2 regions of the Pelomonas candidula genome follow, and region 1 is predicted to be linked to the other one. Evidence: predicted binding sites of a transcription regulator. Region 1 holds the regulator's gene; the other holds the start of a gene.
What was found. Region 1 encodes NrdR, which represses ribonucleotide reductase genes. Its sites were predicted from a motif close to CACNANATNTNGTG; they were not measured.
Positions count from the first base shown of each region.

Region 2: ACG04R_RS12925 (ribonucleoside-diphosphate reductase subunit alpha) is a predicted target of NrdR. The motif match lies at 6,970-6,983, and genes of this name have one in related genera.

Region 1 is NZ_JBIGIC010000006.1:75,234-89,626, forward strand. Features, by position in the region: gene ACG04R_RS13585 (pyridoxal phosphate-dependent aminotransferase) at 1-611, opposite strand, end outside; gene nusB (transcription antitermination factor NusB) at 622-1,113, opposite strand; gene ribH (6,7-dimethyl-8-ribityllumazine synthase) at 1,110-1,583, opposite strand; gene ribBA (bifunctional 3,4-dihydroxy-2-butanone-4-phosphate synthase/GTP cyclohydrolase II) at 1,599-2,696, opposite strand; gene ribD (bifunctional diaminohydroxyphosphoribosylaminopyrimidine deaminase/5-amino-6-(5-phosphoribosylamino)uracil reductase RibD) at 2,721-3,752, opposite strand; gene ACG04R_RS13610 (type IV pilus modification PilV family protein) at 3,762-5,060, opposite strand; gene ACG04R_RS13615 (pilus assembly PilX family protein) at 5,066-6,358, opposite strand; gene ACG04R_RS13620 (prepilin-type N-terminal cleavage/methylation domain-containing protein) at 6,355-7,098, opposite strand; gene ACG04R_RS13625 (pilus assembly FimT family protein) at 7,089-7,670, opposite strand; gene ACG04R_RS13630 (type IV pilin protein) at 7,673-8,206, opposite strand; gene ACG04R_RS13635 (GspH/FimT family pseudopilin) at 8,225-8,773, opposite strand; gene nrdR (transcriptional regulator NrdR) at 8,919-9,362, opposite strand; gene glyA (serine hydroxymethyltransferase) at 9,372-10,625, opposite strand; ZMP/ZTP riboswitch at 10,685-10,805, opposite strand; gene ACG04R_RS13650 (lytic transglycosylase domain-containing protein) at 10,814-11,662, opposite strand; gene ubiD (4-hydroxy-3-polyprenylbenzoate decarboxylase) at 11,883-13,421, shown strand; gene ACG04R_RS13660 (YdcF family protein) at 13,578-14,369, opposite strand.
Region 2 is NZ_JBIGIC010000005.1:399,243-413,635, reverse strand. Features, by position in the region: gene ftsY (signal recognition particle-docking protein FtsY) at 1-220, shown strand, start outside; gene ACG04R_RS12955 (hypothetical protein) at 363-896, opposite strand; gene ffh (signal recognition particle protein) at 1,020-2,402, opposite strand; gene ACG04R_RS12945 (cytochrome C assembly family protein) at 2,460-3,326, shown strand; gene ACG04R_RS12940 (PP0621 family protein) at 3,323-3,571, shown strand; gene ACG04R_RS12935 (sensor histidine kinase) at 3,586-5,277, shown strand; gene ACG04R_RS12930 (sigma-54-dependent transcriptional regulator) at 5,274-6,731, shown strand; gene ACG04R_RS12925 (ribonucleoside-diphosphate reductase subunit alpha) at 7,217-10,135, shown strand; gene ACG04R_RS12920 (ribonucleotide-diphosphate reductase subunit beta) at 10,293-11,453, shown strand; gene ACG04R_RS12915 (histone) at 11,662-12,291, shown strand; gene ACG04R_RS12910 (zinc-ribbon and DUF3426 domain-containing protein) at 12,434-13,411, opposite strand; gene prmA (50S ribosomal protein L11 methyltransferase) at 13,408-14,295, opposite strand; gene accC (acetyl-CoA carboxylase biotin carboxylase subunit) at 14,347-14,393, opposite strand, start outside.

The DNA of each region.
Region 1 (14,393 bases):
CCGCCGCGCTCGCGCACAAAGCCGGCGATGTCGGCCAACACCTCGGGTGCGATGGACGTGCCGGTGGGGTTGCTCGGCGAGGCCAGCAGCACGCCGCGCGTGGCCGGTGCCCAGGCGTCGCGGACTTGCGCCGCATCGAGCTGGAAGCGACCTGCTGCTGTGGTGGGCAGCAGCCGCGGCGTGGCGTCGGCCGCCGTCACGAAGTGGCGGTTGCACGGGTAGCAGGGGTCGGGCATCAGCACCTCGTCGCCCTGCTCGAAGAGCGCCAGGCAGGCGAGCTGCAGGCCGGCCGACGCACCGGCCGTGATGGCGATGCGCTCGGGCGAAACGATCAGGCCGAATCGCTGCAGGTACCAGCGCGAGATGGCCTCGCGCAGCGCCGGCAGGCCCAGTGCGTCGGTGTAGGGCGTGGGGCCTTGGGCGATGCGGGCAGCAGCCTCGCGCACGGCGGGTGCCGCGCCGAAGTCGGGCTCACCGATGTTCAACCGGATCATGCGCCGGCCGCCCTGGACCGGATCGCACAGCGGCCCGGCCGCGACGCGCGCCGCGGCCTTGGCCAGCTCCATCACGTAGAAAGGCTCGATGCGGTCGAGCCGACCTGCCAGCTTCATCAGCTCGTCGTCAGCGCTTGGTCGTCACCTCGAGCGGCCGGAGATCGCCGGCCGCACGGTCCAGCACGCCATTGACGTACTTGTGGCCGTCGGTGCCGCCGAAGGACTTGGCCAGCTCGACCGCCTCGTTGATCGCGACGCGATAGGGAATGTCGATGCAGTGCTTGAGCTCGTAGGCACCGATCATCAGGATGCCATGCTCGATGGGCGACAGCTCGGTGGTCTTGCGGTCGACGTGGCGGGCGAGGATGGCGTCCAGGTCGGCCGCCTCGTGTACGCAGCCACCCAGCAGCGCCTCGTAGTGCTTCAGGTCGAGCTTGGCGTAGCCTTCCTGCTCGCGACCCAGCGCGATGATGGCGCCGATGTCCTCGCCGGTCAGCAGCCACTGGTAGAGGCCTTGCAGCGCGGCCTCGCGCGAGCGACGGCGGGCTGACTTGACGGGCGCCTTCTTGCCGGCGGGTTTGTTGGCCGTCTTGGATGCGGTCTTCTGGGGGGCGTTCACTCGATTTCTTTCAGCAGGTTGGCCATCTCGACGGCGACGCGTGCGGCGTCGCGGCCCTTGGGCTCAGCACGGGCCCAGGCCTGGGCTTCGTTTTCGACGGTCAGGATCGCGTTGGCAATCGGGATGCCGTGGTCCAGGCCGACACGGGTCACGGCGGAGCCGCTCTCGTTGGCGACCAGCTCGAAGTGGTAGGTCTCGCCGCGGATGATGCAGCCCAGCGCGATGAGCGCGTCGTAGTCATTCGTTTCGGCCAGCGCCTGCAGCGCCAGCGGCACTTCCAGCGCGCCGGGCACGGTCACATGGCGGATGGCCTCGGCCGGCACGCCCAGCACGGACAGTTCGGCCAGACAGGCGCTGGCCAGCGCGCCGGTGATGGCGTCATTGAAACGCGCCTGGACGATGGCGATGGTCAGTTCGCTGCCATCGAGGGCGCCTTCGAAGCCGGGCAGGCCTTGGTCGGAGTCTTGCATCGCGGATTTCTCGTTTCAGCAGGAGGGGGGAGCGATGAAGCCGGTCACTTCCAGCCCGTAGCCGACCATGCTGGGCATGCGACGCGGGCTGCCCAGCAGCTTCATGTGGTGCACGCCCAGCGCCTTCAGGATCTGGGCGCCGACGCCGTAGGTGCGCAGGTCCATCGCGCTCTTGACCGGCGCGGCGGCGTTCTCGACGCGGGCACGCGCCAGCACGCTAGCCGCGTCCTCGCCGCAGTTGAGCAGCACGACGACGCCGGCGGCGCTGGCCTTCACGGCGGCGAGTGCCGCGGGAAGGCCCCATGAGTGCCCGCAGGAGCCGGCCTCGAGCAGGTCCATCACAGAGAGCGGCTCGTGCACGCGCACGAGGACTTCGTCGGTGGCCACCCAAGCGCCATGGCTCAGCGCAAGGTGCGTGCCACCGGTGCGATCAGTGAAGACGTGGCAGTCGAACTCGCCCTGCGCCGTGTTCAGCCGGCGTTCGGCGACGCGGGTGACCAAGCTTTCGTGGCGGCTGCGGTATTCAATGAGGTCGGCGATGGTGCCGATCTTCAGGCCGTGCTCGGCGGCGAAGACCTCCAGGTCCGGCAGGCGCGCCATCGTGCCGTCGTCCTTCATGATCTCGCAGATCACGGAGGTGGCGGACAGGCCAGCCATGCGGGCCAGGTCGCAGCCGGCCTCGGTATGGCCGGCGCGCATCAGCACGCCGCCGTCCTGCGCCTGCAGCGGGAAGATGTGGCCAGGCTGGACGAGGTCGCTGGCCTTGGCGTCAGGTGCGACGGCAGCCTGCACGGTGCGGGCGCGGTCGGCGGCGGAAATGCCGGTCGTGACGCCGGTGGCGGCCTCGATGGAGACGGTGAAGGCGGTGCCGTGTTGGGCGCCGTTGCGGCGCGTCATCGGCGGCAGCTGCAGGCGCTCGCAGTGCTCGCGTGGCAGCGTCAGGCAGATCAGGCCGCGGCCGTACTTGGCCATGAAGTTGATGGCTTCGGGCGTGACGAGATCCGCCGCCAGCACGAGATCACCTTCGTTCTCACGATCTTCCTCGTCGACGAGGATGACCATGCGGCCAGCGGCCAGTTCGGCGACCAGCTCGGGAATGGGAGAGATGGGCATAACCGAGGATTGTAGGTGGCGACCCTAGGTTGGGCGTAAGCGAAGGCGCAGATCCTGGCCGACGGGTGTGGCTTCGACGAGGCGCCAGCGCGGGGCGTCGCCCAGCTGTGCCAGCGGCGACAGCGCGGCGAGCGGCCGGCCTTCGCCGATCAGCATTGGAGCCTGGTAGACGAGCAGTTCGTCGACGAGGCCGGCGTCGAGAAAAGCGCCCGACAGCGTCGGGCCGGCTTCGACGTGCAGTTCATTGATGCCTTGCCGGCCCAGCTCAGCCAACAGCGCTGGCAGATCGGCGCGGCCAGGGCCGATGGCGCGGGCTTCCCCGGGCTGCTGCAGGATGCGCGCGTCGGCGGGCAGGCGGCCTTGCGGGTCGAGCACGAGGCGCAGCGGCTGCTTGTCGGTCGGCACGAGGCGGACGTCCAGCCGCGGGTCGTCTGCCAGCACGGTGCCGATGCCGGTCAGCACGGCGCCGGCACGCCGGCGCCAGGCATGGCCGTCGGTGCGCGCGGCTTCACCCGTGATCCATTGGCTGCGACCGTCGGGCAGCGCGGTGCGGCCGTCCAGCGAGATGGCCGACTTCAGCCGCACGAACGGCCGGCCGCGCTGCATGCGCGAGAAGAACCCGATGTTGAGTTCGCGGGCTGCGTCGGCCGTTGCGGTATCGGCCAGCTCGACGGCGATGCCGGCGGCACGCAGTCGCGTTAGCCCCTGTCCGGCCACCAGCGGGTTCGGGTCTTCTACGGCGACGACGACGCGGCCGATGCCGGCGGCGATCAGCGCGTCGCAGCATGGCGGCGTGCGACCGTGGTGAGAGCAGGGTTCCAACGTGACGATCGCGGTCGCACCTCGCACGTCGTGGCTGCGCATAGCTGCATCGCGCAGCGCCATGACCTCGGCGTGCGCCTGGCCAGCGGCCTGCGTGTGGCCGGCACCGAGTTCGCGGCCGTCTGGCGCGAGGATGACGCAGCCGACGCGCGGATTGGGGTCGCTGAGGCCAATGGCCTGCGCAGCCAGCGCCAGCGCGCGCTGCAGGGCTGCGGAGATGTCGGGAGCGGGCATCCGCCCAGTCTAGCTAGCGGGCAGCGGGGGCTGGAGCTGGTAGGTCGAATAGTCGACGAAGCGGCTCGCGGTGGTATCGGCTGGCAACAGCGGGCAGGCGGACTTGCCGGGGACGACGAGGAAGTTCTGCCGTGCCAGCGAGTAGGTGACAGCGCGGTAGGTCTCGGGGTGCTCCTCGTTGTCGATGAGGAAGCCAGGGTCGTTGAGGTTGACCACGGGGACGGTCTTGTAGGTGTAGCCGTTGCCGTTGTAGTCGCCGCTGTAGCGGCAGACCTTGTACTGCCCGTCGTCGGTGCCGATGCTCAACCCGCTGATCAGCACCTGTCCCCACCAGTTGCGCTGCGAGTTGGGGTAGACGACGCAGCTGTAGTTCACCATCGTCTGGTTGGGGGTGCTGACCGACGGCGAGTCGTTGAAACATTCGGGGCTCGGCGAATAGTCACTGCCGCCCGGCGCCAGCGATTTGCCATCGGCAGTCTTGAACTGGCTGGCGATCAGCGTCGGGGCGATCGTCAGCGACGGCAACGCGCTGGCTTCGGGATTCGATGGGTCGGGCGTGGCGAGTTGGGAGAAGCGGACCGTGCCGCTCACCAGATAGCCGATCGTGTTGTTGTCGCAGGAGTCCAGGCCGTTGGCGGTCTGCGTGCTCAGCTGGCACCTGCTGGTGATGACACCGGTCACGTTGTTGAAGATCCAGACCCGTGTGCTGTTGATGCTGGGTTGGAAGGCGCTGCTGCCGTTGCCCAGGTCCCTGGCGCCCTGCGGAATGACGGGATTGCGCTTGTCAGGCTGGCGCACGCCGTTGGTGGGAGGGGTGACGCCCAGCGCCAGGCCGTAGACCGGGTCGGTCTGGGAGATGATGGTGTCGAGAAAGATCGACTGGTCCGTGCCCGAGCGGTCCGTCCAGGCCACCGTGACCCTGACGGTCTTGGCCTGAGGTTCCGTCGAATCCTTGACCAGCGGCATCACCTGGCGCGTGATGGAGAACGTGGTGTTGCTGTTGTCCAGCGGCGCGTACCTCGACTCCAACGCGACAACGTCGTGGTCGTAGTCCTTGACGCCCGATGCTGCGTCGGCCGGCTTGTTCAAGATTGAGAAAGACCGCAGCTTGGCCACTTCTGTCTGGGCGATGCGCATGGCGTCGCCGCGCTGCTTGGCAAGGTCGCCGCTGCGGCGCAGGTTCCCCAGCAGGCCAACCAGCGCCACCATGCCGAAGGACATGACGAGCAGAGCCACCAGCGCTTCGATCAGCGTGACGCCACGCTGCGGCCGCTGGTTGCGTGGGGGGTAGGTTCGCAGAAACTTCATGGCCGTCAGTCGCTCCAGCCGCCAGGGATGCGCACATAGCTACCCATGTGATTGCGCAGCAGGTCGGCCACGGACTGCTGGTAGACGACATCCATGGTCCCTGAGGCCGTCATGTCGCCACCAACCAGCACCATGCCGTTGACCAGCGACGACATGGCGCCGGCATTGCTCCAGTTCAGCGTCCCCTTGGCAACCAGCATGCCGTTGATCTGCATGGGACCGCTCAGCGTGACATTGCCGTTGGCGATGATGAGCACGGGGTCCGCCAGACTGCCCAGGGTCATGTTGCTGCTGAGGGTCATGTCTCCCTCGATCCAGAGCATGCGGTGGCCCGCTTTATAGGCTGTATCGATGTCGCTGGTGCAGTCTCCGTCGCAGGTCACGGGGCGCGCGGCTGGATGCGACTTGTAGCGGCTGACGCTGGCGCCCATGAACATCTTGAACACGTCTTCAGCCGTCGCACCGTTCAAGGTGGCGTCATTCTCCAGAACGACCTGGCTGGGGGCCGTTCCGGGCACACTTTCGAGCCGGCTGCTGGCCTTGTCGGGCCATGTGCCTCCCAGCGTCGCCAGCAGCCCGGATGTGCGCGCATCGCTGTTGTGCAGTCCGAGGTTGGCGCCGGCGGATTGCAGATTGCCGCCGACAGTCAGCGCCGAAGCGGGCGGGTTGCGCACGGCACTCACGAGCCCCAGCTGAACGGTCAGCACAATTCGAGCCAGCTGGTTGTTGCTGATGGAGGCCCATGTAGTCATGCCGGTGTTGCAGCGATCGACCACGGCGTCCGTGCAGCCCGTTACCTGTAAAGGCACCGTGCCGCCGCGACTGCTGTGGCCGAAAGCGACGCCAAAGCTGGGTGTGAAGCCGGTGGCGTTCGTCCCTGGTTGCGTCGTGTGTACGGCATTGGATGCCGGGCAACGGCAGGCCCAGCCGTCGCTGGCAACGTCGCGTGCGCAATCGATGATGCCCCGGCTCTCCGTCGATATTGAGGAGATGCTGCGATCAGCGGCGCTGACCATCAGGTACTTGTCGGCGAACCGCTGCCCCCCGCTGGTGACAGGTTTGCAGGCGCTATCCACGGCGTTGCCATTGAGCTGGGCCAGTGTCCACTCGACACCTGCTTCCGCGGCTTCCTGAGACAGGCTGGCGCGGTAGTAGCTGCTCGCCATGCGTTGTTCGAACAGCAGGCTGCGGTTGGCGTAAGCCGCCAGCAACGCCATGACGAGAAACAACACCATCACGATGATCAGCGTCGCGGCCCCCTGCTGGCCTGCGGGCAATGGGCGGGTGATCGATTTCATGCCGGGCACGCCCCGATGATCTGGTCGGCCCGCAGGCGCTCGAATCCCGAGAGCGTGCGCTTGACGTTGCTGTCGTGGGCCGCCTCGGCAACGATCGTGAAGCTGACCTCGCGCACCACATGCTTGGGGCAGTCCGAGGCGCCGGCTGTTGGAGGGTTGCAGGGCTTGTCGCAGAAGTCGCCGACGCTGGTGGACTGCGAGTCATCGACGTCGATGGTGAAGTCAGTGATCTTGACGCTGTCGGGGTCAGTGATCGGCTGCCAGTTGGGCTGGCCAGCGGTCAGGCCGATCATGAGGTAAAGCACCTTGCTGGATTTGTCCCACTTGAAGCCGAAATGTTCGGCGTCGCGAAGCGTACCGGTGGGGCTGTAGGTTGCACGGGCATATTGATAGGTCAACGACCGAACTGCGTCGCTGTCCGTCTTGACCATGTCCAGGAACTGGTTGGGGGTCGCCATCGCCGCGGGTTGCTCGCCCAGCGTTCCGACCGCCGACGGCGGAGCCCAGACGCCCAGTGCGGCGTTGCCGCGGAAGCCGGCTCGCCTCAGGTCCTGCTGCAGCAGATCGGCCGCCGTGCGCAGATCCTGCTGGATCTGGGTTTCCAGCATCAGCCGCCGATGCTCGTTGATCTGGTTGACGGCCACGATAGAAGCGCCGGCCGCGACGATGAGGCCAACGGTGATGCCCACCATCAACTCGACAAGACCCAAGCCGCGCTGGCGCCGAATTGTCAGCCGCATGTTGGAAACCCGCTGATGGTGCCCCCGGGTGAGCAGATGCGCACACGGCCGGCATTGTTGTACTGGACGGCAAGCTGCGCGCCCGTTCGCGCGCCGGTCACGGTGACAGCCAGGTTCTGTACATCGGTCAAATGCTTCTGCCGAAGGAAGCTGACCACGCCGATCGTTCCCTGCCAGGTGGCGCTGGCGGCGAAACTCACCGAGTTGCTTCGTGGCAGCAACAACTGACGCAACACGACCCCGTCGCCGACCGGGCATGCCTTGGCGTAACTGCATCTACAGTTGTCGTTCGTGCCCGTGCTGAGACGGATGCAACTGCCAAAGTCAGCGATTCCCGACGGCACGGCCTCGACGTGGATGTTCAGCATCTGGTCAACGACGTTGGCTTCCGAACGCGCGTACGTAAAGATGTCAGCGATCTCGCCAGCCGTGGCGATGACGCGGCGGCGCTCCATGAAGCTGGTCATTGAAGGGACTGCCACTGCGAGGATGACCCCGAGCACAGCCACGCCGATGAGCATCTCGACCAGCGTGACGCCGGCGCGCGAACGAGAGGCGGCAAGGTGCTTCATCGTCAGCGTGGCCAGCAGACGGTGGAGGTGTCGCGGTTGTCCGAGCCGGTCGCCAAATAACTGAAGACCGAACCCTCCAGCTTGATGCTCAACGTGGCGCAGTCCTTGGCATCTGCCGCCTGCGCGCTGCCGGTCTTGGGCGCTACCGTGACCTGATAGCCGGTTGCCGAGGCGGCCAGCGCAGGTTGCGCGAAGTCGTAATAGTTGGAGCCGGTGGAGTTGATGTTCAACACATCAAGCGTGCTGGCGTAGGCCGCGTTATTGGAGCGATATCGCTCCTGAGCCTGCACAACCGATGTCAGCACGGCGACCGCGTCGGCGCGGCGACTGCGCTGGAGGAAGGACAGCAGGGACGGGTAGGCGATTGAAGCCAGGATGCCGGCGATCACGACGGCGATCATCAGCTCCATGAGCGTGAATCCCCTGATATGGCTTTGAGTCGTGGATCGCATTGCGGTCGAATTTTGAGTGGGCGCGCTCTGACGAAAAGTTACAACAATGCCGTTCGTCGCTTTGCGCCTACCGCTGGTCGCCATCCACCACGAACAAGGGGATCAGGCGCACTTGCTCATGCCGGAAAGCTTGACACCGGTGGAGCAATTCCGCACCCGGCCGGTGATGGCCACGACCTGGCGGATGCCGGCGCCGCTGTCGAGATTCAGCTCGATGCTGCCGGTCTGGGTGACGAGCCCCTGGCGGTGCTGGAACTGCAGCGTCTCGGCGTTGCTGCGCAGGCGCATCTGCTTGCCGGCCGGCAGCCATTCGGCCTTGATGATGTTGCTGCTCGGCACCTTGCAGACGGCCTGGCCACCGGCGCAGTCGCAGTCGTTGGCGGCGCCGGTGTGCAGCACGTAGCAGGATTCGGCACCCTTGCGGCTGATGCGGAAGTGGACCGACTCGCCCAGCCGCGCTGCCTCGCTGCGGGCAAAGCGCAGGTCGCTCGCCAGGGCCTCGGAGGTGGCGCGCAGCGTACGCTCCTGGCGCATCTTGCCGAGGCTGGGAATAGCCTGGCTCAGCAGGGCGGCCCCGATGCCGACGCAGACGCACAGTTCGACGAGCGTGAAGCCGAGGTTGCGACGGCGGCTGGTGGCGGTACGGTTCATGAAGGCTCCCTGCGGTTCGTTGGCGATGAACGAACTCTAGGAAGCGGGCCGCCGTAGGTCTCTCCCCCTTAGGGCGGAGCGAAGGGGGATGAGGAGGGGCGCATCCCCCGGGCCTCCCCCTGAAGAGGGATAGGGAAACCCCGGATCAGATCTCGCGGATCAGCTGGCGGAACTCGTCGACGTCCTCGAAGCTGCGATAGACGGACGCAAAGCGAACGTAGGCGACCTTGTCGATGCGCTTGAGCTCGCGCATGACCAGCTCACCCAGCCGCGTCGACGCGATCTCGCGCGCGCCGCTGGCGAGCAGTTTCTCCTCGATGCGGTTGATGGCCGCGTCGATCTGCTCGACGCTGACCGGCCGCTTGCGCAGCGCCAGCTGCATGGAGGCGCGCAGTTTGGTGGCATCGAAGTCGGCGCGCCGTCCGTCCTTCTTGACGACCGAGGGCAGGGCGATGTCGGCCCGCTCATAGGTCGTGAAGCGCTTGTCGCAGGACAGGCAGCGGCGCCGGCGCCGGACGACGTCGCCCTCGTCCGATTCCCGGGTCTCGGCGACCTGGGTCTCGGTGTGAGAGCAGAACGGGCAGCGCATCGGCCTGAATCAACCGCGGTAGACCGGGAAGGCGGCCGTCAGCGCAGCGACCTTCTCGCGCACGGCGGCCAGGTTGGCCTCGTCGTGCGGCTTGTCCAGCACGTCGGCGATCAGGTGAGCCGTGGCGCGGACCTGTTCTTCCTTGAAGCCACGCGTCGTCATGGCCGGCGTGCCCAGGCGGATGCCGCTGGTGACCATGGGCTTCTGCGGGTCGTTGGGAATGCCGTTCTTGTTACAGGTCATGTGGGCGGCGCCCAGGATGGCCTCGGCTTCTTTGCCGGTCAGGTTCTTGGGGCGCAGGTCCACAAGCATGACGTGGCTTTCGGTGCCGCCCGAGACGATGCGCAGGCCGCGCTCGATCAGCGTCTCGGCCAGCACCTTGGCGTTCTTGACGACCTGTTCCTGGTAGGCCTTGAACTCGGGCGTCAGCGCCTCTTTGAAGGCCACTGCCTTGCCGGCGATGACGTGCATCAGCGGGCCGCCCTGGATGCCGGGGAAGATGGCCGAGTTGATCTTCTTGGCGATGTCTTCCTTGTTCGTCAGGATGATGCCGCCGCGTGGGCCGCGCAGGCTCTTGTGCGTGGTGGACGTGACGACGTCGGCGTGGGGCAGGGGGTTGGGGTAGACGCCCGCGGCGATCAGGCCGGCGTAGTGGGCCATGTCGACCATGAAGTAGGCGCCGATCTCCTTGGCGATCCTGCCGAAGCGCTCGAAGTCGATGCGCAGCGAGTAGGCGGATGCGCCGGCGATGATGAGCTTGGGCTTCTTCTCGCGGGCCAGGGCTTCCATCGCGTCGTAGTCGATGGCCTCGTTGGCGTCCAGGCCGTAGCTGATGACGTTGAACCACTTGCCGCTCATGTTCAGCGACATGCCGTGCGTCAGGTGGCCACCTTCGGCCAGGCTCATGCCCATGATCGTGTCGCCCGGCTGCAGCAGCGCGAAGAACACGCCCTGGTTGGCCTGCGAGCCGCTGTTGGGCTGCACGTTGGCGAATTCGGCGCCGAACAGTTGCTTCACGCGGTCGATGGCCAGTTGCTCGGCGACATCAACGTACTCACAGCCACCGTAGTAGCGCTTGCCGGGATAGCCCTCGGCGTACTTGTTGGTCAGCTGGCTGCCCTGGGCTTCCATGACGGCCGGCGAGGTGTAGTTCTCGCTGGCAATCAGCTCGATATGGTCCTCCTGGCGACGCGTCTCGTTCTGGACGGCGGTCCAGAGTTCGGGGTCGACCAGGGCGAGGGTGGAGGTGGTGCGGTCAAACATGGCTCGTGTTCCGAAGGTCAGGCGGTAAATCCCGGGCGCTCACGAGCTGGCGTGACGAACCGGGCTGCCCAGGCGAACGGCTGAAAGCGGGGAGACATCGATCTCGACCGCCTCACGCTCCCCGGTGGTGGCCCACCTCGGGTCAGCTTGTGACCCTGATCGCCAGTCGCGTGAGCCGCCAGTGTAAGTCAGCGGAGCAGGGCCACCTGCGCAGATTCACCGCCGACGGGCGCCGAGGCCACTTCCCGTTGCGGGCGGACTGCAGTGCCGGCCGGCACCGCGCGACCGGCAGCGACGGCTTTCAGCAGATCCTGCTCGGCCAGCACGCGGTTGGCGTAGCCGGAGTCCTCCGCGAGGTTGGCGGCGCCGACGTAGTAGCGCAGGCCTTCCTCCAGGCTGCCGGCACGCTGGATGCATTCCTTCAGCACCTGGACGCCGACACGCAGGTTGGTCACCGGGTCGAATGCGGCGAGCGTGCCGCCGAAGGCTTCGTACTTGTCGTCATGGACGCGGGTCATCACCTGCATGAGCCCCTGAGCGCCGACATTGCTCTGGGCGAAAGGGTTGAAGCGCGACTCGATGGCCATGACGGCCAGGATCAGCGTCGGTTCCACCTTGGCGCGGTTGCCAACGGCCCAGGCTTCTTGCACCAGGCGGCTGATAGGTTCGGGCGCCACGCTGTAGCGGCGCGCCAGCCACAGCGCCACGGCCGCCTGCTGGCGACTGAGTTCCTTGGGGTCGGTGGCCGTCGCACGGGCGATGGCATCGGGCTCGGCAGCAGCCAGCAGCGTGTTGCCCTCAGCCTCGGCACGGGCTTCGTGGCGGGCGTTCAACCAGCCCAGCGCCGCTGTCTCCAACTGGGCGCGCAAGGCCGCCTGGCTGGTGAAGACCAGCAGCACCGACACCACCGCCAGCCCGACCAGGGCCAGCGTGTTGTGGCTGACCACGAGCAGACCGTTGCCGATGTCCCGGATGAACAGCGACGCCGAATCCCGCGTGAGGCGAGCCAGGCTGATGATGTCTTGACGTGTCGTCATGCGACTCCTTGGTGTCGCAGCCCGCCACAGGCTGCCGCAGGCGCGGCGGTCCGGGTGGAGCGACGGTGATAATTTCTGGCCGTCATTGCGAGGTCCGTGGCGTCTGCTCGCCCGGTGGACCCGGCCAGTTGGGCTTCCGTAGAAACCCGAAGCGGGCGGATTTTAGGGTTTGAAGATAACCCGTCAAGGCTATTTTGGCCGATCAAAACTACTTTTAGTTATGAAATACAGCGACCTGCGGGACTTCATTGCCGGCTTGGAAGGCCTCGGCGAGCTCAAGCGTGTCCGTGAAAAAGTCTCGCCCGTGCTGGAGATGACGGCTCTCAGCGACCGCGTGCTGCGGGCTGGCGGGCCGGCGCTGCTGTTCGAGGCGCCGGAGGGCTATTCCACCCCGGCCTTGACCAATCTTTTCGGGACAACGCGTCGCGTCGCACTCGGCATGGGCGCTGAGTCTCTGGCCGATTTGAGGGATGTGGGCCGGGTGCTGGCCAGCCTCAAGGAACCCGAGCCGCCCAAGAGCCTGAAGGACGCCGGCAAGCTGCTGCAGATGGCCAAGGCGCTGTGGGACATGAAACCCGCCGTGCAGCGGCGCGCGGCCTGCCAGGAGGAGGTGTTCGAGGGCGCCGACATCGACCTCGGCCGCCTGCCCATCCAGAAATGCTGGCCGGACGACGCTTCCCCCCTGATCACGTGGGGTCTGGTCATCACCCGGGGCCCGACGCGCACGCGCCAGAACCTGGGCATCTACCGCCAGCAACTGATCGGCCCGCGCCAGGTCATCATGCGCTGGCTGGCCCACCGGGGGGGGGCGCTGGATTTCCGCGACTTCGCGCTGGCGAATCCCGGCCAGCCGTTTCCCATCGCCGTCGCGCTGGGCGCCGACCCGGCGACCATCCTCGGCGCCGTGACGCCGGTGCCGGACAGCCTGTCCGAATATCAGTTCGCCGGTCTGCTGCGCGGCTCGCGGACGGAACTGGTCAACACCGGTGTCAGCAAGGATCAGCCGCTGCAGGCGCCGGCCTCGGCTGAGATCGTGCTGGAAGGTCACATCCCCGCGGCGCCCGCCGGCTTCACCGGCGTCAGCGCCCACGGCGTGCCGCTGAAGGAGAAAGGCGGCTACCTGCACGCGCTGGAGGGCCCATTCGGGGACCACACCGGCTATTACAACGAGCAGGACTGGTTCCCCGTCTTCGAGATCACGCGCCAGACCCAGCGCGCCAACCCGATCTACCACTCCACCTACACCGGCAAGCCGCCCGACGAGCCGGCCATCCTGGGCGTGGCGCTGAACGAAGTCTTCGTGCCCATCCTGCAGAAGCAGTTCCCGGAGATCGTCGACTTCTACCTGCCGCCGGAGGGCTGCAGCTACCGGATGGCGGTCGTTTCCATCAAGAAGTCCTACCCCGGCCACGCCAAGCGGCTGATGTTCGGCATCTGGAGCTTCCTGCGCCAGTTCATGTACACGAAGTTCATCGTGGTCGTGGACGACGACATCGACACGCGCAACTGGCAGGAAGTGATCTGGGCCATCACGACGCGCATGGACCCGGTGCGGGACACGACGCTGGTGGACAACACGCCCATCGACTACCTCGACTTCGCGTCGCCCGTCAGCGGCCTGGGCGGCAAGATGGGGCTGGACGCGACCAACAAGTGGCCCGGCGAGACCGACCGCGAATGGGGCCGCGGCATCACGCTGCCGCCCGAGGTCACGGCCCGCGCTGAAGCGCTATTCGGGCAACTCTTCTTGAAGGCCTGAGAGCGCTCGCCTATCGTTGAATTGCCTTTTCAGGCACAACCTCTGGCGCAATCCCTTGCGCGCCAGGAGCCCGGCGGCAGATACCCGCTGAGCCCCAAGGTGGCCTCGCCACCCACCCCGCCCGGCCGTTCAAGCCCGGCGGGGTTTCTATTTTTACTAGCGCCCGGCCCACCAGGCCAGCGTCTCGTAGACGACGTAGCGCACGCGCTCGAACCCGCCCGTCGACGGGCACCAGTCGTCAAAGCTGATCGCGCCCTCCGGGCGCAGCCCCACCGGCGCCGGGCGCACGCTGATGCCCAGCGGCACGGCTTCGGCCTCGAAGGCCCGCATCGCCCGGCCCATGTGCTCCTCGTGGGTCACGAGCAGGATGTGCCTGACGCCGGCCTTGGCCAGCAGCGGCAGCGTGTTGGCAGCGTTCTCCCGCGTGTCCCGCGACTGCCCCTCGGCCCAGCGCAGCGGCATGCCGTAGTCCGTGGCAACCACGCGGGCAACGATGCTGGCCTCGGACTGGTGCAGGTCGGTGGCCGTCCAGCCGATTCCTCCTGAAAACCCCAGCGGCCAGCCGCTGCGCCGGGCCAGCCACACGCCATAGGCCAGCCGCTCGCCGGTGATCTCGTTGGCGCGCGCATAGCCGAACTCGGGGACCTGGCGGCGCACGCCGCCGCCCAGCACCAGCACGGCGCCATCGCCTTGGCCGCGCAAGGCGTCGACCTCGGCCGGCTTCAGCAGCGGCGGCTGGCCGGCTGCCCGGCTCAGCCATTCGCCCGCCACCTCCGTGGCCGACAGCCACACCAGCGCCAGCGCCATACCCAGCATCCAGCCGCCGCCGCGCCGTCCTCGCTTCAGGCGCCAGCCGCCCCAGGCGGCCAGCAACAGCATGGGTGCCGGCGGCAGCATGGCCGCGAGCAGCAGGGTCTTGAATCCGGAGTAGTCAAAGGCGAGGCTCACGCTTGCATCATCGTCGACATCAAT
Region 2 (14,393 bases), on a different contig from region 1:
CACGGGCCAGAACGCGCTCAACCAGGTCAAGGCCTTCGACGAGGCGCTGGGCCTCACAGGCCTGGTCGTCACCAAGCTGGACGGCACAGCCAAGGGCGGCGTGCTCGCGGCCGTCGCCCGCGAGCGGCCCGTGCCGGTCTACTTCGTCGGCGTGGGCGAGAAGCTGGAAGACCTCGAGACCTTCAGCGCGCGCGAGTTCGCGCGGGCACTGCTGGAGTAACCCCCGCGGGCCGAGCGCTGGGCTGTCCCGAGCCGGCCCGCCCACGCGACGTGCGGCCGGCCTGATGCCGCACGCATCGCCGTCCCATCGGGGACCGGTCAGTCTCGCCGGCCTTCAGCCTGGCGAGACGGGACGAGGGGCTTCAATGCCGATGCGGGATGTCGGAATAGAAGCCGGCACTGCGCACGGCCGGAAACAACTTGTGGCGCAGCCGCTCGACGGCGTCGTTGGTCCACTCGCGGTCCCACTCGGCGATTGGCAGGTCCGTGGCATGCAGCACGCGCAGCAGCCGCTCGCGCCTGCGCTGCAGGCGCAGCTGGTCGTCCGAGACCGGCATGAGCACGATCGAGCGCACCACGCCATGCTCGTCGCACAGCGCGAAGTCCACGGTCAGCAGACCGGTGCGCGATAGCCATTCGCGGTAGGAGTTGTGCTTGGGTACGCGCACCAGCCTGTGCAGTGGCACGTGTGCGAGCAGGAAGCCCTTGGGGTGCTCCAGCGCCAGCGCATGCATCAACGCCTTGTGCGCGTGCCGCTCCGAGCTGGCCAGCACGCGTGCGGCCGTGGGCGGCCATCGCATGACGGTGTCGCTGGTGTCGGCGTGGAGTTCGCTGTCCTGGCCGGTCAGGCGGTTCAGCCAGGCGCCGAGGGCGTGGGGGAGGTGGAGGTTCAGCATGGCGCGCCACGCTATCGGCCGGCGGGCGATTTGCCCATGCCCCCGCCTCCTTCAACCTTGGGGGCAGGTGTGTGCACTTGTGTCGCCGCTGTCTGAAGACTGACGGCGACCGCTGCCGAGGGCTCAGCCCATGCCGGGCAAGCCTTTCATGCCGCCCATGCGCTTCATCATCTTCATGAGGCCGCCGCCCTTCATCTTCTTCATCATCTGCTGCATCTGGTCGAACTGGTTCAGCAGACGGTTGACGTCCTGGATCTGCACGCCGGCACCGGTGGCGATGCGGCGCTTGCGGCTGGCCTTGCTCTTGCCATCCATCAGCAGCGCGGGCTGGGCGCGTTCCTTGGCGGTCATCGCGCGCAGGATGCCCTCCATGCGCTTCATGTCGCGCTCGGCGCGGTCCATGTCGGCCTGGCCGGGCTGCTTGTTGCCCATCATGTTGGTGGGCAGCTTGTCCATCAGGCCGCCGAGGCCGCCCATCTTCTTCATCTGCGCGATCTGCTGCAGGAAGTCGTTCAGATCGAAGCCGCTGCCGCTCTTGAGCTTCTCGGCCATGGCCTGGGCCGAGGCCAGGTCGACGCTCTGCGTGACCTGCTCGACCAGGGCCACGATGTCGCCCATGCCCAGCACGCGGCCGGCATGGCGGTCGGCGTCGAAGACTTCGAGGCCGTCGATCTTCTCGGACACGCCGGCAAACTTGATCGGCGCGCCGGTGATCTGGCGCACCGACAGCGCCGCGCCGCCGCGCGAGTCGCCGTCGAGCTTGGTCAGGATGACACCGGTCAGCGGCAGCGCTTCCTTGAAGGCCTTGGCTGTGTTGACCGCGTCCTGGCCCTGCATCGCGTCGACGACGAACAGCGTCTCCACCGGGTTCAGGACTTCGTGCAGTTCCTTGATCTCGGCCATCAACGCTTCGTCGATGGCCAGGCGGCCGGCCGTGTCGACCAGCAGCACGTCGATGTAGTGGCGCTTCGCGTAGTCCAGCGCAGCCAGTGCGATGTCGCGCGGCTTCTGCTCGGGCGCCGACGGGAACCATTCGCCGCCGGCCTGCTTGGTCACCGTCTTCAGCTGCTCGATGGCAGCCGGGCGGTAGACGTCGGCGGAGACCGTCAGCACCTTCTTCTTGCGCTTCTCGATCAGATGCTTGGTGAGCTTGGCGGTCGTCGTCGTCTTGCCGGCGCCCTGCAGGCCGGCCATCAGGATGACGGCGGGGGGCTGGGCGGCAAGGTTGATGTCGGCCACGCCCTCGCCCATGGTCGCGGCGAGCTCCTTGTGGACGATGGAGACCAGCACCTGACCCGGGTTCAGCGAGCCGACGACCTCCTGGCCGAGCGCCTTCTCCTTCACGCGGGCGATGAAGTCGCGCACCACCGGCAGGGCCACGTCGGCCTCCAGCAGGGCCATGCGCACTTCGCGCAGCATGTCCTGGACGTTGCTCTCGGTGATGCGGGCCTGGCCGCGCATCGTCTTGACGAGGCGACTCAGGCGGTCGGTGAGGTTGGATGCCATCGATGGGGAGGCCTTGGGCCGCCAGAACGGCGACGGGCCAAAAGTACACTGCGACCCATGAGTTTATCGCCCGCTCTCCTGGGGGAAGCTGCCCCGGCCCAAGCCTTCGGTCCGACCGTCGCCCTGGCCGTCGCCAGCGGCCTGGCGCTGCTGGGCTATGTCTGGGTCGGCCTGCTGCGCGCCCGTGCCGGCGACGCCGAGGCCGCCACGCGCCCGCCGCTGCGCTCGGTGCCGCCCATGGCCCTGGCCTGGACGGCCCAGTTCGTCGCCCTCTACATCGACATCAGCGGCTTCGGCCTGGCCACGCCGGGCGCGCGCTTCGGCTTCGCGCCGGCGCTGTCGATGACGACCTGGCTGGTGCTGACGGTCTACCTGGTCGAAAGCCGCTTCCTGCCGCTGCACAGCGTGCGCCGCGTGCTGGCCTGGCTGGCGGCGGTGGCGGTGCTGCTGGCGTGGAGCTTCCCTGGCGAGAGCCGGCCGACGGCCGTGTCGCCGTGGGCGCCGCTGCACTGGGTGCTGGGCCTGGCGTCCTACGGGCTGTTCGGCGTGGCGGTGCTGCACGCGGCGCTGATGAGCCGCGCCGAGTCCAGGCTGCGGCAGAAGCAAGCCACGCCGGGTGGGCTGCCGCTGCTGCAGCTGGAGCGGCTGACTTTCCAGTTCGTCGCTGCCGGCGTGGGCGTGCTGTCGCTGGCCATCGTGCTGGGCTGGTGGTTCACGCCGCACTGGAAGTGGGATCACAAGAATCTGCTGGCCGTGCTGGGCTGGCTGGTGCTGACCGGCCTGCTGGTGGGCCGCCGCGTCTACGGCTGGCGCGGCCGTCGCGCGACGCGCTGGCTCTACGCCGGCGCGGCGCTGCTGTTGCTGTCCTATGCCGGCTCGCGCTTCGTACTGGAAGTCGTGCTGCAACGGGGGAGCGGCGCATGATGAAGCTGCTGCTGATGCTGGTGCTGCTGGCGGTCGTCTTCTACATGCTGGGTGCCCGCCGTGGCCGACCCGACGAGCCCGAGGCACGCAGCAAGCCGCAACCGCCCGCGCCGCCGAAAGAGATGCTGCGTTGCGCCGAATGCGGCATGCACCTGCCCGCCGACGAGGCCTTGCCCGGCCGCGGTGGCGTGTTCTGCGGCGCGGAGCACCGCAACCGCTTCGAGGCCAGGCAGGGTCAGCGTTGAGCCCGGAGTCGACGTTGCCGCCCAGCCTGGACCCGGTGTCCATCCGCGGCAGCTGGTTCGTCGAGTCGCCGCCGGCCGAGCCCGTCGACAGCGGCAGCACGGCCTTCGACCGGCTTTATCGCGCCTTCCTGGCCGCCCGCGCGGCGCTGGGGCTGGCGCTCGTCACGGCGCACCTGATCGCGTCCGTGCTGTCGGCACCGCCCGCGCACTCGACCCTGGCGCTGAGCGCGTCCTACGCGGTGGCCGCCGTCGCGCTGTGGCTGTTGCCGCAACTGCGCCGCGGCGTGACGGCGCGCAGCCTTGCGCGCATCAGCAGCCTGCACTGGTGGGCGGCCATCGGCATCGACCTGATCCTGTTCGGCGTGCTGCACGCGCTGGACCCCAGCGGCGTCAACTACGGCGCGCTGTTCGTCATGCCGGTACTGATGGCCGCCGTGCTGAGCCCGCGCCGGCTCGCGCTGGCGACGGCGGCGATGGCGACGCTGGGCCTGCTGGCGGCGGCGGCATGGTCGCTGCTGCTGGGTGTGGACGTGGGCCTCAAGACGACGCAGGCCGGCCTGGTGGGCGGTGGCCTGTTCGCGGTCAGCCTGCTGGCCGGTGAGCTGAGCGCGCGCCTGGCCCGCGAGGAAAAGGCCGCCCGCGGCAGCCTCGCGCTGGCGCGGCAGCAGGAGCTGCTGAATCGCCTCGTCATCGACGAGATGCAGGAGGGCGTGCTGGTCGTCGACCGGCGCGGTCGGGTGCGCGCGATGAACCCGGCGGCGCGAACGCTGCTGGGGGCGGCCAGCGGCGAGCTGAGCTGGCAGCTGCGCGGGCGCGGCGACTGGCGGCCGCTGGTGCTGGCGCTGGAGCAGGCCTACGTCGACAGTCGTGGCGGCGAGATCGACGTCGCCCTGCCGCTGGACAGCGGCGTCGCCCGCAGCTTGCGCTTGCGCTTGCGCTTTACGCGCCAGCGCGAAGGCAGCGAGGAACTGTGCGTGCTGTTCCTGGAGGACAACCGCGAGCTGCTGGCCCGCACGCGGCAGGAGAAGCTGGCCGCGATGGGCCGCGTGTCCGCGGGCATCGCGCACGAGATCCGCAACCCGCTGGCGGCCATCGCGCAGGCCAATGCGCTGATCGCCGAGGACGTGGCCGGTATGCGCGCCGAGCAGCTGACGCGCATGGTGGCGTCCAACGTACAGCGGCTCAAGCGCCTCGTCGACGACGTGACCGAGGTCGCGCCCGGCGTGCAGCCCGACACGCAGGCGCTGGACGTCAGCGACCTCGTGCACGAGATCTGCGTGGACTGGGTCGTCGTCAATGGCCTGGAGAGCGGCGCCGGCCACGGTGCGGGCCGCTTCCAGCTGCAGATCGAGGCACCGGGGCTGAGGGGGCTGTTCGACGCCGAGCACCTGCGCCGCGTGCTGGTCAATCTGCTGGACAACGCGCTGCGCCATGCCGACGAGGGCGCCGGCTCCGTGCGCGTGCGGCTGGCGCGCGCCGGCGACGAGCTGGATCTCGTCGTGCGCAGCGCCGGCCCGCCGGTGCCGCCGGACGTGGAGCGCCATCTGTTCGAGCCCTTCTTCTCGACACGCAGCCGCGGTTCGGGCCTGGGCCTCTATATTTGTCGTGAGCTGTGCGAGCGCCATGGCGGTCGCATCGACTACCGCCGCGCCGCCGATGCGGCTGCCAACGAGTTCAGCGTGCGCCTGCGCATGCCACCTGCATGATGACTGCCTCTCCCGTGCGCCTGCTGGTCATCGACGACGAGCCCGACCTGCGCACGCTCTACGAGCTGACCTTGCTGCGCGAGGGCTACGAGATCGACAGCGCCGGCTCGGTGGCCGAGGCGCTGGCGCACCTGGGCGCCAACCAGTACAGCGCCGTCATCACCGACATGAAGCTGCCCGACGGTTCGGGCCTGGCCGTGCTCCGCTGGCTGGAGCAGGCCGGGCGGCCCGAGAAGGCCATCGTCATCACGGCCTTCGGCTCGGCCGAGAACGCCGTCGAGGCGCTGAAGGCCGGCGCCTTCGACTACCTGACCAAGCCGGTGGACCTGCGGCAATTCCGCCTCGTCGTCGGCTCGGCGCTGGGCCGCCAGCCCGCGGCGCGCCATTCCGAGCCGGAGCCGGCGGCCGACACCGCGCCGACCGGCGCGGCGACGGCGCTGCGCCTCGTCGGCGAGTCGCACGCCATCCGTGCCGTGCGCGCGGTCATCGACAAGGTCGCGCGCAGCATGGCACCGGTGCTGGTGCAGGGCGAGTCGGGTACCGGCAAGGAGCTGGTGGCCCGAGCCATCCACGATCACGGCACGCGCGCCAGCCAGCGCTTCGTCGCCGTCAACTGCGGTGCCATCCCCGAGAACCTGCTGGAGGCCGAGTTCTTCGGCTACCGCAAGGGCGCGTTCACCGGCGCCAACGAGGACCGCGAGGGCTTTTTCCAGGCGGCGGATGGCGGAACGCTGTTCCTCGACGAGATCGGCGACCTGCCGCTTGCCATGCAGAGCAAGCTGTTGCGCGTCATCCAGGAGCGTTCGGTGCGACCGGTCGGTGCGACGGCCGAGACGCCGATCAACGTGCGCATCCTCAGCGCGACCCACAAGGACCTGGCAGCCGAGGTCGCAGCCGGCCGCTTTCGCCAGGACTTGTTCTACCGCCTCAACGTCATCCAGATCCGCGTGCCGCCCCTGCGCGAGCGGCTGGAGGACCTGGGCCTCATCAGCAATCGCGTGCTGGCCCGCATCGCGCAGGACGCCGGCGTGTCGCCGACGCCGCGGCTGACGGCCGGCGCGATGCAGACGCTGTCGCGCTATGCCTTCCCCGGCAATGTGCGCGAGCTGGAGAACCTGCTGCATCGCGCGCTGGCGCTGGCCGGCGGCGAGTGGATCGACGCCGACGACCTGGGCCTGCCCGACGCGTTGCTGGACGAGGGCCGCAGCGAATCGCAGTTCGCGGCGCTGGAGACGCCGCCGGCGATGGCGCCGGTGGCCGAGGGCCTGTCGCTGCCGGAGCAGTTGCCCAGCGACCTGGCGCTCTATCTCGACGAGGTCGAGCGCGCCATCCTGCTGCGGGCACTGGAGCAGCACCGCTTCAACCGCACGGCAGCGGCGGCCAGCCTGGGCCTGTCGCTGCGCCAGATCCGCTACCGCATGGCGCGGCTGGCGATCTCGGCTGGCGACAGTTGAGGCAAAAAAGCCTTCTCGGGATTTGCCCTGCTTGAATCCCGAGAGGCCTGCGCAGGCCTCTCGGCAAACCCAGCAACGGCGCGGCTTTGCGGCCCGCTTCGGCCCGCCAGCCCAGTGCTGATGCGGGCTTCGCGGGCCGAGTCCCGATCTGATCGGGGATCGGCGCGCGCGGCGGTTTTGTCCAGGGGAATCAGTGCCCGGGTTGACACTAGGGATGTGGCCTCCCCGCGGGGTCAAGCACTAGATATAGTGTTCTCTCGTGATATCCTGCTGACCCAGTCGACCCCATGACCCTCTTCCCGGAATCGCTGTTTGCCGTGGCCTGGCCACGGTGGCAATGCACCCGGGAACCCCGCCGGAACGCCGGTTGGGCAATGGAGCGACCGGGCCGAAACACCTCCATCCAAGCAACGCGCGACGCGTCGATCCGTCACCGGGTCTGTGCCGCGCATTTGCCCGTCATTTCTCGTTAAAAGGATTCCCTCATGCTGCATGAAGCCGCCACGGGCCAGGCTGCTCCCGCCTCGGTCTCCCCGGTCGCGTTTGGATCCGACGCTGCCGCCACCCCCAGCGCCCCCGCGCTGACGAGCTATCAGGCCTACCAGATCATTCGCCGCAACGGCGCCGTGGTCTCGTTCGAGCCGAGCAAGATCGCCGTTGCGCTGATGAAGGCCTTCCTGGCCGTGCACGGCACCAGCGGTGCGGCCTCGGCCAGCGTGCGCGAGACGGTGGAACAGCTGACCCAGAACGTCGTGCGCGCGCTGCTGCGCTCGCGCCCGAGCGGCGGCACCTTCCACATCGAGGACGTGCAGGACCAGGTTGAGCTGGGCCTGATGCGCAGCAGCAACCACGAAGTTGCCCGCGCCTACGTGCTGTACCGCGAGCGCCGCGCGCAGGAACGCGCCGCGCACGGCGAGGCCGCCCGCGCCGCCGAGCCGCAGTTGATGGTCGTCGACGGTGGCGAGCGCCGCCCGCTGGACCTGGGTGCGCTGAAGTCGCTGATCGCCTCGGCTTGCGAGAACCTCGGCGCCGACGTCCGCCCCGAGCCGGTGCTGGCCGAAACCCAGCGCAACCTGTACGACGGCGTCGTCATCGACGAGGTCTACAAGGCTGCCATCCTGGCCGCCCGCACGCTGATCGAGAAGGACCCGGGCTACAGCCGCGCCACGGCCCGCCTGCTGCTGCACACGATCCGTCGCGAGATCATTGGCGGCGAGGTCACGCAGGCCGAGATGCAGTCGCGCTACGCCGAGTACTTCCCCGGCTACATCAAGAAGGGCATCGCTGCCGAGCTGCTGGACGAGAAGCTGGGCCAGTACGACCTGGCCCGCCTCGGTGCCGCGCTGAAGGCCGAACGTGACCTGCAGTTCGACTACCTCGGCCTGCAGACGCTGTACGACCGCTACTTCCTGCACATCGCCGACACCCGCATCGAGATGCCGCAGGCCTTCTTCATGCGCGTGGCCATGGGCCTGGCGCTGAACGAGATCGACCGCGAAGCCCGCGCCATCGAGTTCTATGAAGTGCTGTCCAGCTTCGACTTCATGTCCAGCACGCCGACGCTGTTCAACAGCGGCACGCGCCGCTCGCAGCTGTCCAGCTGCTACCTGACGACGGTGGCCGACGACCTCGACGGCATCTACGAGGCGCTGAAGGAGAACGCGCTGCTGAGCAAGTTCGCCGGCGGCCTGGGCAACGACTGGACGCCCGTGCGTGCCCTCGGCTCGCACATCAAGGGCACCAACGGCAAGTCGCAAGGCGTCGTGCCCTTCCTGAAGGTCGTCAACGACACGGCCGTCGCCGTGAACCAGGGCGGCAAGCGCAAGGGTGCCGTCTGCGCCTATTTGGAGTCGTGGCACCTGGACATCGAAGAGTTCCTGGATCTGCGCAAGAACACCGGCGACGACCGCCGCCGCACGCACGACATGAACACGGCGAACTGGATTCCCGACCTGTTCATGAAGCGTGTGCTCGAAGGCGGTGACTGGACGCTGTTCAGCCCCTCCACCTGCCCGGACCTGCACGACAAGTTCGGCAAGGCTTTCGAGGAGGCTTATGTGGGTTATGAGCGCAAGGTCGATAGCGGCGAGCTGAAGCTGTTCAAGCGCATGCCGGCCAAGGACCTGTGGCGCAAGATGCTCTCGATGCTGTTCGAGACGGGCCACCCCTGGATCACGTTCAAGGACGCCTGCAACGTGCGCAGCCCGCAACAGCACGTCGGCGTCGTGCACTCGTCCAACCTGTGCACCGAGATCACGCTGAACACCAACGACAGCGAGATCGCCGTCTGCAACCTCGGTTCCGTCAACCTGGCCCAGCACCTGAAGGATGGCCAGATCGACCAGGCCAAGCTGAAGAAGACCGTGCGCACGGCGATGCGCATGCTCGACAACGTCATCGACATCAACTACTACGCCGTCAAGAAGGCGCGCGACTCGAACCTGCGTCATCGTCCGGTGGGCCTGGGCATCATGGGCTTCCAGGACGCGCTGTACGCGCTGCGCACGCCCTACGCGTCCGAAGCTGCCGTCGAGTTCGCCGACCGCTCGATGGAAGCCGTCTGCTATCACGCCTACTGGGCGTCGACCGAGCTGGCCGAGGAGCGTGGCCGCTATTCCTCGTACAAGGGCTCGCTGTGGGACCGCGGCATCCTGCCGATCGACTCGCTGGACCTGCTGGCCGAAGCCCGCGGCGGCTACGTCGACGTGGACCGCTCGACGACGCTGGACTGGGACGCACTGCGCGGCCGCATCGCCAGCTTCGGCATGCGCAACAGCAACTGCGTGGCCATCGCGCCGACCGCGACCATCTCCAACATCATCGGCGTGGACGCGTCGATCGAGCCCTGCTTCGGCAACCTGTCGGTCAAGTCCAACCTGTCGGGCGAGTTCACGGTCATCAACGAATCGCTGGTGCGTGACCTGAAGGCGCTGGGCCTGTGGGACGACGTGATGGTCATGGACCTCAAGCACTTCGACGGCTCGCTGCGCCGCATCGACCGTGTGCCCGAGGACATCAAGGCGCTGTATGCGACGGCCTTCGAGGTCGACACCTCGTGGCTGATCGAAGCCGGTGCCCGCCGCCAGAAGTGGATCGACCAGGCGCAGAGCCTGAACATCTACATGGCGGGCGCGTCGGGCAAGAAGCTCGATGAGACGTACAAGCTCGCGTGGCAGCGCGGCCTGAAGACGACCTACTACCTGCGCACGATCAGCGCGACGCAGGCCGAGAAGAGCACGGTCACGCGCTCGGGTCAGCTCAACGCGGTGTCGTCCGGCGCTGCGCCGGTGATGGCTGCGCCCGCCGCCGCGGTCGCGCCGGTTGCCGCCGTCGAGCCCGAACTGCCGGCCACGGACATGAAGTTCTGCGCGATTGACGACCCCGGTTGCGAGGCCTGTCAGTAATTGAAGCGGCATCGCGAGCTTGTATAGACAAGTTCGCGATGTCTGTTTTCGATGCCCTCGCGCAACAAACTTTGCGCGAATGATGCAAATAGCAGTCGCTGGTTCTTGTTTGTTGGCACCAGCACTGCCGATAATTCGAAGTGATAGGAAAGACACCATGCTGGATTGGGACGAAGACCTGAAGTCCACTGATACCCACACCGCGAAGCCTCTCGCGGTCACGCCTTCGGCGACAACGTCGCACGGAGCTGCCAGCGTCTCCATCCCCGCTCCCCAGCTGTCCGGCGAGTCCACGACCGCGCGTCGCGTGAAGGCTGCCGACAAGCGCATCATCAACGGCCAGACCGACGTCAACCAGCTGGTGCCGTTCAAGTACAAGTGGGCCTGGGAGAAGTACCTCGCCACCTGCGCCAATCACTGGATGCCGCAGGAAGTGAACATGAGCCGCGACATCGCGCTCTGGAAGGACCCCAACGGCCTGACCGACGACGAGCGCCGCATCATCAAGCGCAACCTCGGCTTCTTCGTCACCGCCGACTCGCTGGCCGCCAACAACATCGTGCTGGGCACCTACCGCCACATCACGGCGCCCGAGGCTCGCCAGTTCCTGCTGCGCCAGGCCTTCGAGGAAGCGATCCACACGCACGCCTACCAGTACATCGTGGAGTCGCTCGGCCTCGACGAGAGCGAGATCTTCAACGCGTACAACGAAGTCCAGTCCATCCGCGATAAGGACGAGTTCCTGATCCCCTTCATCGAGGCGATCATGAAGCCGGACTTTCACACCGGCACGCCCGAGACCGACCAGACGCTGTTGAAGTCGCTGATCGTCTTCGCCTGCCTGATGGAAGGCATGTTCTTCTACGTCGGCTTCACGCAGATCCTCGCGATGGGCCGCCAGAACAAGATGACCGGCGCGGCCGAGCAGTACCAGTACATCCTGCGCGACGAGTCGATGCACTGCAACTTCGGCATCGACCTGATCAACCAGATCAAGCTCGAGAACCCGCACCTGTGGACGGCCGAGTTCAAGGCCGAGATCAAGGCGCTGTTCCTGAAGGCTGTCGAGCTGGAATACCGCTACGCCGAGGACACCATGCCGCGTGGCGTGCTGGGTCTCAACGCCTCGATGTTCAAGGGCTATCTGCGCTTCATCGCGAATCGTCGCGCGGTGCAGATCGGCCTCGAAGCCCTGTTCCCGAACGAAGAAAACCCCTTCCCGTGGATGTCCGAGATGATCGACTTGAAGAAGGAACGCAACTTCTTCGAGACCCGTGTCATCGAGTACCAGTCGGGCGGGGCACTGAGCTGGGACTGAGTCCCAGCCATCACAAGATCAAGACCTGGCCAATGCAGTCACCGAGCGAAACCCGCATCAACACGCACGACGTGGCGGGGCTGCATGGCGATCCGATTCATCGTACCGAGGCGTTCCTCCTGAGCGACTCTCGGACGGTGAATAGCCGTATCCGCACGGACCGGTCCGTGCGGGGCGGTGACTTTTCCACTTGATCAAGGAGAAAACCATGGCAACTGCGAAGAAAGCTCCGGCCAAGAAGGCCGCTGCAACCCCGGTGAAGAAGGCCGCCGCCAAGAAGGCTGCTGCTCCGGCGAAGAAGGCCGCTCCGGCCAAGAAGGCCGCTGCGCCCGCCAAGAAGGCCGCTGCGCCCGCCAAGAAGGCCGCTGCGCCCGCCAAGAAGGCCGCTGCAACCCCGGTGAAGAAGGCCGCCGCCAAGAAGGCTGCTGCTCCGGCGAAGAAGGCCGCTCCGGCCAAGAAGGCTGCTGCTCCGGCGAAGAAGGCCGCTCCGGCCAAGAAGGCTGCCTCCACTCCGGTGAAGAAGGCCGCTGCCAAGAAGGCCGCTCCGGCCAAGAAGGCCGCTGCGCCCGCCAAGAAGGCTGCCGCCCCCAAGAAGGCTGCTGCCAAGCCTGCCGCGAAGCCGGCTGCCAAGAAGGCCGCTGCTGCCAAGCCGGCTGCCAAGGCTGCCGCAAAGCCCGCTGCGAAGCCTGCCGCCAAGAAGGCTGCTGCTCCGAAGAAGGCTGCTGCTGCCAAGCCTGCCCCTGCCGCCAAGCCTGCCGCTGCTGCGCCCGCTCCTGCCGCCAAGACGGCGCTGAGCCCGCAAGCCGCGTGGCCTTTCCCCACCGGCAACAAGCCCTAAGCGTTTGTCTGAACGGGCGGTCTGACTGCCCGTTTCCTCACGCGCGAAACCCGGCCCGCTCACGCGGTGCCGGGTTTTTTATTGGCTGTTCGTCGGGGCAGGGCTGCCCGCCGCTGCTCGGGCCGGGCGAGAAGCGCCGTGCTCAGGGGTAGAACGCGATGACGTTGTAGCCGCTGACGCGCTGACTACCGGTGCTGAAGCTGAACGACAGTGCCTGCTCGGACTCGGCGCCCACCTGCTTCAGCTGCGGCGTCAGCGCGTCCGGCCCGACCACGCGGCGGGCGAACGGCGCGCCGCTGGCATCCGTCAGGCTGAGCTCGATCCATGGCGCCGCCACGTCCACGCCGGTCTTGTTGCGCAGCGACAGGTTGAGCTTGTAGCCGCTGCTGCCCACCGGGTTCAGCGACGTCGATTCGATGCTGAGCGCCTCGATGCGTCGCCACGGCCGGACTTCGCAGCCGAACGTGCCGCACAGCGCCTGCAGCCCTGCGCGAAGCGGGGGATGCAGCGCGGCGAGCGCGTCGCGGAAGTGCAGCGTGACCTGCAGCGCCAGCAGCGCCGCCAGCAGCATGGACACCACCCCGAGCGCGATGCGGACGGCAGGCCGGTTCCAGCGTGCGGTGCTCTCCGCGCGGCGCATGAACTCCGGCACCACGGCCTGCGGGGCGGCCGCAGGCGCAGCGGTCATCTGCGCTGAAAAATCGTCCGACGGACGAGAAGACGGCTTCGGCGGTTCGACGGCGGGCTCCGCGTCGATCCAGCGCGGCTCCTGCCGGGTTTCCTCGTTGGTCGGCCAGCCCGTCGGCAGCGCGTCGTGGCGCAAGGTGGGTTCGGGCTCGGGCGGCGGCATCCATACCGGCTCGGGAGGGGGCGGCGGTGGCGGTGGAGGAGGCGGCGGTGGTGGCGGAGGAGGCTCGATGACCGGCGCAGGCGTGGGTGCCGGTGCGAAAGCCGGCGGCCAGGGCGGTGGCGTTTCCTGCTCGATGTCGAACAGCAGCTCGCGGGCGTCGAAGATCTCGGCGCAGCGACCGCAGCGTACCCAGCCGTCGGAAACGCGCAGCTGGTCCTCGACGATCCTGAAGATCGTGCCGCAGGCGGTGCAGCGCGTTGCGAGGCTCATGCGGCGCGCTGTGCCGTCATGAGAATCCAGCCGTCCTCCTCGTCGCTGACTTCCAGTGCCAGCCAGGGCGCGTAGGCCGCCTTCAGCTCGTCCGCCTGGCGCGACAGGATGCCAGCCAGGATCAGGTGGCCGCCGGGCGCGACGTGTGCGCACAGCAGCGGTGCCAGCAGCTTCAGCGGGATGGCCAGGATGTTGGCGATGACCAGCGGGTACTCGCCGTGGGCAAGGTCGGGCAGGCCGGGGTTGATCGCGACGCGGTTGGCCGTCGCGTTGTCGCGCGACGAGGTGACGGCTGCCGGGTCGATGTCGACGGCGTCGATGTCATGGGCGCCGTGCAGCGCCGCGCCGATGGCCAGGATGCCCGAGCCGCAGCCGTAGTCCAGCACGCGCGGCCATTTCTGCGCGTTCTTCGCGATCCAGCGCAGGCACATGCGTGTCGTCGGGTGCGTGCCGGTGCCGAAGGCCAGGCCGGGGTCCAGGCGCATGACACGCTGGGCTTGCGGCGGCGCCTCGTGCCAGCTCGGCACGATCCAGAAGTCCGGCGTGATCTCGACCGGCGCGAACTGGCTTTGCGTGATGCGCACCCAGTCCTGCTCGGGCACGGTCTGGATGGCCTGCACGTGCACGTCCGCGGCCCATTCCTGGGCCAGGATCAACGTCGCGGCTTCGGTGGCCTCGGGCTCCGACGGGAACAAGGCCTTGACGACCGAGCGTTCCCAACCAGCCGCCGGTGCGGGCATGTTCGGTTCGCCGAACAGGGCCCGCTCGGCGTCGGTGTCGGCATCGGCGTCCTCGACGGACACTGCCAGCGCGTCGATCTCCATCAGCGCATCGCTGACGATCTCGACGTCGGCTTCGCGGCAGACCAGCGCAAGTTCAAACAAGTTGCTCATGCGCCTATTGTCCCGCGACTGCCGAGGCTCGCCGCGGTCGGCTCATCGTTTATGCGCGGCCATCCAGCCTTCGAGGTAGTGGATCGACG